DNA from 3 places in the Pantoea sp. X-Soil-ISGK-285 genome. Region 2 is predicted to be linked to each of the others. Evidence: predicted binding sites of a transcription regulator. Region 2 holds the regulator's gene; each other region holds the start of a gene.

Region 1 (3,532 bases), 1.8 Mb from region 2:
CTCGACCTGCCCTGGGTGTTCGGGCTGACGCTGGGCGGCAGCCTGCTGCTGGGTATGGCACTGAAACGCGTCGATACCCGTCACTTTGTCAGCTGATCGGCTTCACGCTGGCGGGCGCGCCGTAGCTGGCGCGCCGATGAAAACCCCGCCGCCAGCGCCGCTTTTTCGGCAGATTCACCCTGCTGCTGACGCTGGCGTGCCACGCCAACCCGCAGCTGCTCATGGTATTCACGCACGCTAATCCCCAGATGCTGGCGAAACAGCCGCGCCAGATGGCGGCTGCTGACATGCGTGCGTCCGGCCAGCTCGGTCAGGGTCCAACCGTGCTCAGGATGGGCAATCATCAGATCCTGCGCCCGGTGAATGGCCGGATGCATGTGGTTGCGGTAACGCAGCCACGGCGAAAGTTGCGGATCGTCACCGGCACGGCGAAACCAGACCACCATCTCCCGCGCTACCGCCAGCGCGGTTTGCGTATCGCAGAGCTGATTAATCAGATGCAGCGCCAGATCGATTCCCGCCGTGATGCCTGCGCTGGTCCAGATATTCTCATGCCCGACAAACACCCGGTTCTCCTGCACCCGTGCGCGCGGGGCCGCGGCTTTCAGACGGGCAATCACATCATGATGAGTGGTGCAGAGCACGTCATCCAGCATGCCTGCCTGCGCCGCCAGCAGCGCACCCGAGCAGACGCAGACCAGCATAAAGGTCTGCGCGCGCAGCGCGGCGTGCTGGCGCATCAGCCACTCGCGAGCCTCTCCGGCCTGCGGCGTGGCGTAACAGACCTGCGAGTCATAGACGCCAGGCACCACCAGCAGACTCCCGGCGGGCAACTGATCAGGTAACGGTTCGATGCCGCCAATGGTCATGCCGGTGGAGCAGACCACCTCCGGCTGCGGGCCGATGTAGCGCAGCATAAAGCGCTCGCCCGCCAGCTTCAGCGTCTCGGCCGGGCCGGTGAGATCCAGCGCCATCACGCCGGGCAGGGTTAAAAACCAGACGATGTGTGTCATGCTGGCCCGCGCTGCTACACCAGATCCCAGCCACGGGCGCGCCACAGCGCAGGCAGTTGCGCCATATCGTCGAAGCGCGTCACCAGCGGATGATCCAGTTCAGGGTTGTGCGGGTCAGCGCAGTAGTAGTAGACCGGAATGCCGGCGGCGATACCGGCGCGGGCGCCCGCTTCGGAGTCATCCACCAGAATGCAGCGCTCAATCGGTACCTGCATCTGTTCCGCCGCGTGGTACATCAGTTCCGGATCGGGCTTCCAGTGCAGAATGTCATAGCCGCTGTAGAGGTGCTCCGCAAACAGCGGCAGCATGCCGGTTAAGCCCAGCGAGTGCTGCATCTTTTTTACCGTCCCGTTTGAAACTACGCACATCGGCACCTTGATCTGCTCAACCAGCGCTTTCGCGCCCGGGATAGGCTGCAGTTGCTGATCAAACAGCCGCGCGACCTCTGCGCGATAAGCAGTCTCCACCTCTTCCATCGGTAGCGTCACCTGATGCGCGTCGCCGACGTCACGAATAATGTCGTAGAGTTTGACGCCCTTATACTTTTCAAACATCTGCTGCAGCGACAGTTCCAGGCCGTAACGGGCAAAGGTGTTGACGTAGGCCTGGGTACAGAGCAACTCACTGTCCACCAGCGTGCCATCGCAATCAAAAAAGACGCATTCTACTGACATCAGACTCTATCCTTCGATTCAGGGGTGTGCTCCACACTCTACCGCACTCAGCGCAGATTGCGAGACTGGCAATCGGTTGCGAAAAATCATTGTATTGCCCCGGTAAAATCGCCAGGATACGCGCCGATGATTTTTTCTTCTGGATGGATGGCATGAGCAAGCAAGGCGTTTTGCAGCGCATCTTCAGGCTGCAGGAACATGGCACCACGGTGCGCACCGAAGTGATCGCGGGTATCACCACCTTTCTGACGATGGTCTACATCGTCTTCGTCAATCCGCAGATCCTCGGCGTCGCCGGCATGGATACCCAGGCGGTGTTTGTGACCACCTGTCTGATTGCCGCTTTCGGCAGCATTCTGATGGGACTGTTTGCCAATCTGCCGGTGGCGCTGGCGCCCGCAATGGGGCTGAACGCCTTTTTTGCCTTTGTGGTGGTTGGCGCGATGGGCTATTCGTGGCAGGTGGGTATGGGCGCGATCTTCTGGGGTGCGGTCGGCCTGCTGATCCTGACGCTGCTGCGGGTTCGCTACTGGATGATTGCCAATATCCCGCTGAGCCTGCGCGTCGGCATTACCGCCGGTATCGGCCTGTTTATCGCCATGATGGGGCTGAAGAATGCCGGTATTATCGTGCCGAATCCCGATACCCTGGTGGCCGTGGGGAACCTGACCTCGCACAGCGTACTGCTGGGCGCGCTGGGCTTCTTTATCATCGCTATTCTGGCATCACGCAATATCCACGCGGCGGTGCTGATCTCGATGGTGGTTACTACCGCTATCGGCTGGATGCTGGGTGACGTGAAGTTTGTCGGCCTGTTCTCTGCGCCGCCTTCCATTACTTCTGTGGTCGGCCAGGTGGATATCAAAGGCGCCTTCAACATCGGCATGGCAGGCGTGATCTTCTCCTTTATGCTGGTCAATCTGTTCGACTCCTCCGGCACGCTGATTGGCGTCACCGATAAAGCGGGACTGACCGATGAAACCGGCACTTTCCCGCGCATGCAGCAGGCGCTCTATGTCGACAGCATCAGTTCAGTGAGTGGCGCGCTGGCAGGCACCTCATCCGTGACCGCCTATATCGAAAGCACCTCGGGCGTGGCGATTGGTGGCCGTACCGGCCTGATGGCCGTGGTCACCGGCCTGCTGTTCCTGCTGGTGACCTTCCTGTCACCGCTGGCCGCGATGGTGCCGTCCTACGCCGCTGCAGGCGCGCTGATTTACGTTGGGGTGTTAATGACCGCCAGCCTGTCGCGCGTTCGCTGGGATGATTTGACCGAAGCCGTTCCGGCGTTTGTGACCGCCGCCATGATGCCCTTCAGTTTTTCCATCACCGAAGGTATTGCGCTGGGATTCATTGCTTACTGCGTCATGAAGCTGGGTACTGGCCGCTGGCGTGAAATCAGCCCCTGCGTAGTGATTGTTGCTCTGCTGTTTGTGCTGAAGATTGTTTTTGTAGACGCGCACTAAGCGCATTCAGGGCCGCAACCTCCGGGTTGCGGCTTTTTACATTTCAGGATGCAGGCTGCGCTCGCTGGGCAGGCTGGTCAGCCGCAAAGCATGAGGCCCGATGTTGGGCTTACCCATCTCTATTTCGCGTAATGCGTGCCACTGAAAGGCGTTATCCATCTCCCACAGATGCAGACGCTGAGTCGCAGACGACAGCGCACACGACCAGACCAGCATGGGCTCCGCATCACACACCACCTGAATATCGGGATAGAGTGAAGATCGCAGCCGACCCGCACCGGGCAACAGGCGCAGCGAATCCAGTCCCCGATCGCCCTCTCCCGTCAGCTTGAGAATGCTCTGGCGTAATGTCCAGATCTGCGTCACCGCCTCCATGGCA
Region 2 (3,532 bases):
CAGCAGGGCAAGGTAGGGCATAAACCCTTTATTCGACAGCATCTGATTCTCATTTTTGCAGGATAAACGCGGCAGAGTGTAAAAGGTGCGTTTGCTGCTGTGAAACGGTAATATTTGCCGATTGCTGTTAAAATTTTTGAAGGCAGATTATGTGGTCAGAATATGCATTAGAAGTGGTTGACGCTGTCGCCCGTGGGGGGAGCTTCAGCGCCGCCGCGCAGGAGTTGCATCGGGTGCCCTCTGCCATCAGCTATACGGTGCGTCAGCTGGAAAACTGGCTGGCGGTACCGCTGTTTGAACGGCAGCATCGCGAAGTGGTTCTGACCCCGGCGGGTGAGCATTTTGTCCGGGAAGGACGCAGCGTCATCAAAAAAATGCTTGCCACCCGGCGACAGTGTCAGCAGCTGGCTAACGGCTGGCGCGGCCAGCTAAGCATAGCCGTTGACCGTATCGCTAAACCTCAGCGCACCCGGCAGCTGGTCAAAGATTTCTATCGCCACTTTCCTGATATGGAGCTGATCATCAGCTATGAAGTCTTTAACGGCGTCTGGGATGCGCTGGCCGATGGCCGGGTGGAAGTGGCGATTGGTGCCACTCAGGCGATACCGGTGGGCGGACGTTTTGCTTTTCGGGATATGGGCACGCTTAACTGGCGCTGCGTGGTTGCGCCCGACCATCCTCTGACACAGGCGAGCCAGATAGATGATGACACGCTGCGGAGCTGGCCATCCCTGGTGCTGGAAGATACTTCTCGCGCACTGCCGCGTCGTATGACATGGACGCTGGATAACCAGCGCCGGCTGGTGGTGCCGGAGTGGCAAACCGGGCTCGAGTGCGTGCAGGCGGGATTGTGTGTGGCGATGGTGCCGGGCCATCTGGCCAGGCCACTGCTCGACAGCGGCGAGCTGGTTGAACTGACGCTGCCGGTGGCGTTTCCGGACAGCCCATGCTGCGTCAGCTGGGCAGAGGATCGCGCATCACCGGCGACAGGCTGGTTGCTCAGCTATCTGGGTGATGCGCAAACGCTTAATCAGGAGTGGTTAAGCGAGCATTAACGGCGATAGTCGCGGAACGGGCCATCGGCCACGGAACGGCGCTCAATCAGCGTGGGATGGACCTCAATCGTTTGTGACACTTCGCGTTTACTGGTAATGCGGTCCAGCAGCATTTCCAGCGCTTTCTCACCCAGCTGGGCTTTAGGCTGATGCACTGTGGTCAGGGCCGGTGCAAAATAACGGGCGTTGCGCACATTGTCATAGCCGATCACCGAAATATCCTGGGGGACGCGTAAACCCATCTCGTCGGCGGCGCAAATCGCGCCCATCGCCATGATGTCACCGCCACAGAACACCGCCGTGGGACGCTGCTTCTGCGACAGGATCTGCTGCATCGCCTGATAGCCCGACTCCGGCTCAAAGTCACCCTGCACAATCCACTCGGCGCGTGGCTGAATACCCGCTTCTTCCATCGCCTTCAGGAAACCGGCATGACGTCCGCCACCGGTGTTACGCTCCATCTGGCCGGGGATTGCACCAATATCCCGGTGTCCGCGTTCAATCAGATAGCGTCCCGCCAGATAGCCGCCCTGGAAAGCATTATCCAGTACCGTGTCGGTGAAGTCGGCGCGCGATTCACCCCAGTCCATCACCACCATCGGGATATTGCGGTTCTCTTCCAGCATCTGCAGCAGATCGTCCGGATATTCAGAGCACATCACCAGCAGCCCATCGACGCGTTTCTGCGCCATCATGCTGAGATAGGCGCGCTGTTTTTGCAGATCGTTATGCGCATTACCCAGAATCAGCGTATAGCCTTTGTCAAAGCAGTGATTTTCAACCGCTTCGATAATTTCAGCGAAATAGGGCGCTTCGCTGGAGGTGGCAAGCAGGCCCAGCGTTTTGGTGTGGTTCACTTTCAGGCTGCGCGCCACGGCGCTCGGCGAGTAGTGCAGTTCTTTAATCGCCTGCCAGACCGCGTTGCGCGTCTCTTCAGCCACAAAGCGGGTTTTATTGATGACGTGCGAAACGGTGGTCGTTGAGACGCCAGCGCGTTTCGCCACATCTTTAATTGTTGCCATGAAAATCGGACTCCAGTGCTTATCTAACTCTATGATAAGCGTAGTGTTAAACGTTTGCGTCTGTTCAGGTTTTTTTCCGCAAAAATGCAGCATTCATGGCCAGGAAACAGGCCGCTGGCGGCGTAAAAGCGCCTGAAAACGTGCGCAAACGGAATCAGGGTTGCGCGCGTTGCGCAACAAAGGCGGGATTCTAACAAGGCTGAACGGATAAAACGAGATTTTTACCGGGCCCTGTGGGAAAATGCGATACCCCTGCTAATTGTGTGACTAAGGAGCAAGCAATGAGTACCGATCTTAAACTGGCTTTAATGACCACCGCGGGCTGTCTGCTGATGATTGTGGCCTTTAGTTTTACCGCTATTCTGCACTAAAAAAAAGCCGGGATTATCCCGGCTCTCTTCTGGTTGTTCTGCTGCTCAGCGTATGGTTTTTGGCGTCATCACCCGACGGGCACCAATATAGTGGCGCTGCCAGTAATCTTCTCCTAACGCGCTGATCTGAATATCTTTGCCGGTGCGTGGCGACTGGATAAACTTGCCATCACCCAGGTAAACGCCGACATGGTCCGCAGTACCGCGTCCATTGATACGGAAGAAGACCAGATCGCCTTTCTCCAGCGACTCACGCTTGATCGGCGCGGCATCACGCAGGTGGTACATCTCGTTAGCAGTACGTGGGATCTTAAACTTCACCAGATCTTTATAGGCGTACCAGACCAGGCCGCTGCAATCGAAACCGGTATGGGGAGAGGTGCCGCCCCACTGATAGGGTTTACCCAACTGACCCATCAGCTTGGTCATCGCGGTTTCGCGGGCCTTCTGGTAGCGCTGACGGTGAGATTTGCTCATCTTAATCGTGCCGGTCTCGCTGGTGGTGACCTCAGCGGTTTTCAGCAGGCGCTGATGACCATAACGTTTTTTCTCTTTGTTCTTACTGAGACGGGCGGTTTTTAGCGAGGTCTTTTTAGCAGGCGTCTGTTTCGCGGTGAGTTCGACTTTTTTCAGTTTTTTTGTTTTTAGTTTTTGAACCGGGCTGAGGCGAGTCTTTTTCGTCACCGTTTTGACCGGGCGACGCTTGCGACGCTCATCGTCGCGCGCACTCTTTTTCTCTGCTTTATGCGTACTGACGTTCACCGGCGCGTGAGGCGACGCAGCGGCGATGTTGAAAAACAGTTGCGCAAAGGCCAGCATGAAAAACGTAATGATTAAACGCATAGTCCGTTGATTAGTTAAGTTGTCAGGGCCACTACGCACCGCGACAAAGTTGAGATTAATCTGATCCAGGATCAGCGCCCAGGCCATTCTAGTCCAGTTCTTTTAAAAACTGTAATGCCTTTTAATATTAATCTTTGCAACCCACGCAATTGTGCTGAAAATGAACATTTTCAGCGTCTTATATCAACGAAATTATTACGAATTATTAATCTGTTACCTGCTGTTAATAATCAGGAATTCA
Region 3 (3,532 bases), 1.2 Mb from region 2:
GCGGACCGCAGAGGTAGAAGTGGGTGTCGGGTGAGGCGAGACGTGCGGAGATCGCGGTGATATCCATCAGACCCTGCGCGTCATAGCGACCGGCATCTTCAGCGGCGGGATGGCGATACCAGACCTGACTGACGAAATCGGTGAGCTGCGCGCCCGTAGCTATCACTTCCGGGCCAAATGCATGCTGTTTGCCGTTCTCTGCTGCGTGCAGCCAGCTGACCGGCGCGCGGTGCTGGCGGGCCGCCAGTGCATGCAGCATGGCCAGCATCGGCGTCTGACCCACGCCCGCGGAAATCAGCGCCACCGGGGTTGCAGCATCGACCTCAAGGAAGAAGTCGCCATGCGGTGCGGCCAGCATCAGCTCATCACCCACTTTGCCATTCTGATGCAGCCAGCCGGAGACGGTGCCCTGCGCTTCACGTTTCACCGCAATCCGATAATCTTTGCCATTACTGAGGTGAGTAAGCGAGTACTGACGAATCTGGTGATGTTCGAAACTGGCGGGCTGCAGATGCACCGTCAGATACTGACCCGGTTTAAAGGCCGCCACCGGGCCGCCATCTACCGGACTGAAGGTAAAGCTTTTAATCACCTCGCTCTGCTGCTCAATAGCACTGATGCGAAACGCACGAGTGCCGCGCCAGCCACCGGTTTGCTGCTCCGTCGCCTGGTAAATCTCCTCTTCGCGATTAATGAACACATCCGCCAGTACGCCATAGGCACGACCCCAGGCTGCCAGCGCCTCTTCACCCGGATTCAGCAGCTCTTTAATGGTTGCCAGCAGATTTTCACCGACGATGGCATATTGCGCAGGCTGAATATTCAGGCTGGTATGTTTCTGCGCAATCTTTTCCACCGCAGGCAGCAGCACGGCCAGGTTCTCCAGATTCGCGCCATAGGCGCAAATGGCGTTGAACAGCGCTTCACGCTGATCGCCATTGCGCTGGTTGTTCATATTGAAAACATTTTTGAGTTCCGGATGGTGCGAAAGCATGCGGTCATAGAAGTGTGCGGTAAGCGCAGGACCACAGGCGGCGATGGCAGGCAGGGTCGATTTTACCGTGGCGATAGTGTGTGCATCAAGCATAAAAACGGCCTCTCATTTAAAGATGTATATTAAATGCATCTTATAGCGTCTCGCCTGTGGTGTAAATAACCCGATAAATTTCCCGGTTGTCAAAGTGGCAACTTTTTGGTGCATCCTGAGAAGCCGCCGTCACATCCTGAAGAAAAATCGTGGCGTCTGAACAGGGTGAAAAGGTGTAAAAAAGCCCTGCCAGTAGCCAGCCAATCGTTTGCGTAAAAAGAGGAGGTTCACCCTACCTTCACCTGTTAAAACGGTTTACACTGTGGGCCTTCGCCCCTGAAGGGGGGTAAATACCGTCAGAAAGTTAGCTGAGTCAGGAGATCCGGATGTTAAAGCGTGATATGAACATTGCCGATTACGATGCCGAGTTGTGGCAGGCGATGGAGCAGGAGACAGTGCGTCAGGAAGAGCACATTGAACTGATTGCTTCTGAAAACTACACCAGCCCGCGTATTATGCAGGCACAAGGTTCTCAGCTCACCAATAAATACGCTGAAGGCTATCCGGGCAAACGCTACTACGGCGGCTGTGAGTACGTTGATATCGTTGAGCAACTGGCGATCGATCGCGCAAAAGAACTGTTTGGTGCCGATTACGCTAACGTGCAGCCACACTCAGGTTCACAGGCTAACTTTGCGGTTTACACCGCGCTGCTGCAGCCGGGCGATACTATTCTGGGGATGAACCTGGCGCACGGTGGACACCTGACTCACGGCTCACCGGTTAACCTGTCGGGCAAACTCTATAACGTTGTGGCTTACGGTATCGATGAGACCGGTAAAATTGACTACGACGAACTGGCTGAACTGGCGAAAACCCACAAGCCAAAAATGATCGTTGGCGGATTCTCAGCTTACTCCGGCGTTTGCGACTGGGCGAAAATGCGCGAAATCGCGGATAGCGTAGGTGCATGGCTGTTTGTGGACATGGCACACGTTGCCGGCCTGATTGCTGCAGACGTTTACCCGAGTCCGATCCCGCATGCGCACATCGTGACCTCTACCACTCACAAAACGCTGGCGGGTCCGCGCGGTGGTATCATTCTGGCGAAAAACGGCGACGAAGATTTCTATAAGAAACTGAACTCTGCTGTCTTCCCTGGCGGTCAGGGCGGTCCTCTGATGCACGTTATCGCTGGTAAAGCGGTTGCGTTCAAAGAGGCGATGGAGCCGGAATTCAAAACCTACCAGCAGCAGGTGGCAAAAAACGCCAAAGCGATGGTTGAGGTGCTGATTGAGCGTGGCTATGACATCGTTTCTGGCGGCACGTATAACCATCTGTTCCTGATCGATCTGGTGAGCAAAAACCTGACTGGTAAAGAAGCGGATGCGGCGCTGGGCCGTGCCAACATCACGGTTAATAAAAACAGCGTGCCTAACGATCCGAAAAGCCCGTTTGTCACTTCCGGTATCCGTATCGGTACGCCAGCTGTTACCCGTCGTGGCTTCAACGAAGCGGACGTGCGTGAGCTGGCTGGCTGGATCGCGGATGTGCTGGATAACGTCAATGACGAAGCAACCATTGAGCGCACCAAAAAGAAAGTGCTGGAAATCTGCAGCCGTCTGCCGGTCTACGCTTAATCGTTAACCTGTTGTGAGACAGCATACAAAGGATGGCATCAGCCATCCTTTTTTATTGTTAAAAAACGAGTGCGTGTTAGCTGTGATACCGGAGTTGCTCAGGAAACACGGTCAGATCGGAAAGTCGCTAAAGCCAATCCCTGGCCGCTCGGCCCGCGCCATCATTGGCGCGGGACGCTTTCCTCCTCTGACCGTGTTTCCTGCGCGTGAAATTCAGATGTAGCGGCAAGAGGCGCTCTGATTTGGATTGGTTAGTGTTCTGAAAGGATGGCATCAGCCATCCTTTTTTATTGCCTGTCCTGCGGCGCTCTGCCAGAGTAGCGCCCACTCATGCTGCCAGGCAGCACTCTTGCTGGAGGGAATATGGCAATCGGCTCCGCCAGATGGCTCGGATTGGGCTACTTCACTTACTTCTTCTGTTACGGCATCTATCTGCCATTCTGGGGCGTGTGGCTGAAAGGCACCGGTCTTGATGCTGAAAAGATTGGCCTGCTGCTCGGCTGTGGCATGGTGGCACGCTTTGTCGGCAGTCTGCTTATCGCTTCTCAGGTCAAAAATCCTTCACGGTTGATTACGGCGCTGCGTCTGCTGGCGCTGATGACCTGCCTGTTCGCTGCCGGTTTCTGGGTGGGTGAGCAGTGGATGTGGCTGCTGACGGTCATGATCGGCTTTAACCTCTTTTTCTCGCCGCTGGTCCCGCTCAGCGATGCGCTGGCCGCCACCTGGACACAGCAGATAGGGCTGGCGTATGGGCCGGTCAGGCTGTGGGGTTCGCTGGCCTTTGTGATCAGCTCGGCGTTAACCGGCGTGCTGGTTAGTGCTTACTCTTCAAACGCCATTCTGCTGCTGCTTTCCGTCGGCGTCA

The links. Region 2 encodes PurR, which represses purine synthesis genes. Its sites were predicted from a motif close to CANGCAAACGTTTGCNTG; they were not measured.
Region 1: a site for PurR is predicted at 1,753-1,770, ahead of AC6I8B_RS00320 (NCS2 family permease). Genes of this name have one in related genera too.
Region 3: a site for PurR is predicted at 1,285-1,302, ahead of glyA (serine hydroxymethyltransferase). Genes of this name have one in related genera too.

What each region holds. Positions count from the first base shown of each region.
Region 1 covers NZ_AP035938.1:66,123-69,654, reverse strand. Annotated here, with positions in the region: gene AC6I8B_RS00335 (acyltransferase) at 1-96, shown strand, start outside; gene AC6I8B_RS00330 (GlxA family transcriptional regulator) at 81-1,013, opposite strand; gene yieH (6-phosphogluconate phosphatase) at 1,028-1,687, opposite strand; gene AC6I8B_RS00320 (NCS2 family permease) at 1,840-3,153, shown strand; gene AC6I8B_RS00315 (4'-phosphopantetheinyl transferase family protein) at 3,190-3,532, opposite strand, start outside.
Region 2 covers NZ_AP035938.1:1,878,544-1,882,075, forward strand. Annotated here, with positions in the region: gene punC (purine nucleoside transporter PunC) at 1-42, opposite strand, end outside; gene punR (DNA-binding transcriptional activator PunR) at 150-1,055, shown strand; gene purR (HTH-type transcriptional repressor PurR) at 1,052-2,077, opposite strand; gene cydH (cytochrome bd-I oxidase subunit CydH) at 2,359-2,448, shown strand; gene AC6I8B_RS08975 (C40 family peptidase) at 2,494-3,291, opposite strand.
Region 3 covers NZ_AP035938.1:3,072,952-3,076,483, reverse strand. Annotated here, with positions in the region: gene hmpA (NO-inducible flavohemoprotein) at 1-1,087, opposite strand, end outside; gene glyA (serine hydroxymethyltransferase) at 1,414-2,667, shown strand; gene AC6I8B_RS14490 (3-phenylpropionate MFS transporter) at 3,031-3,532, shown strand, end outside.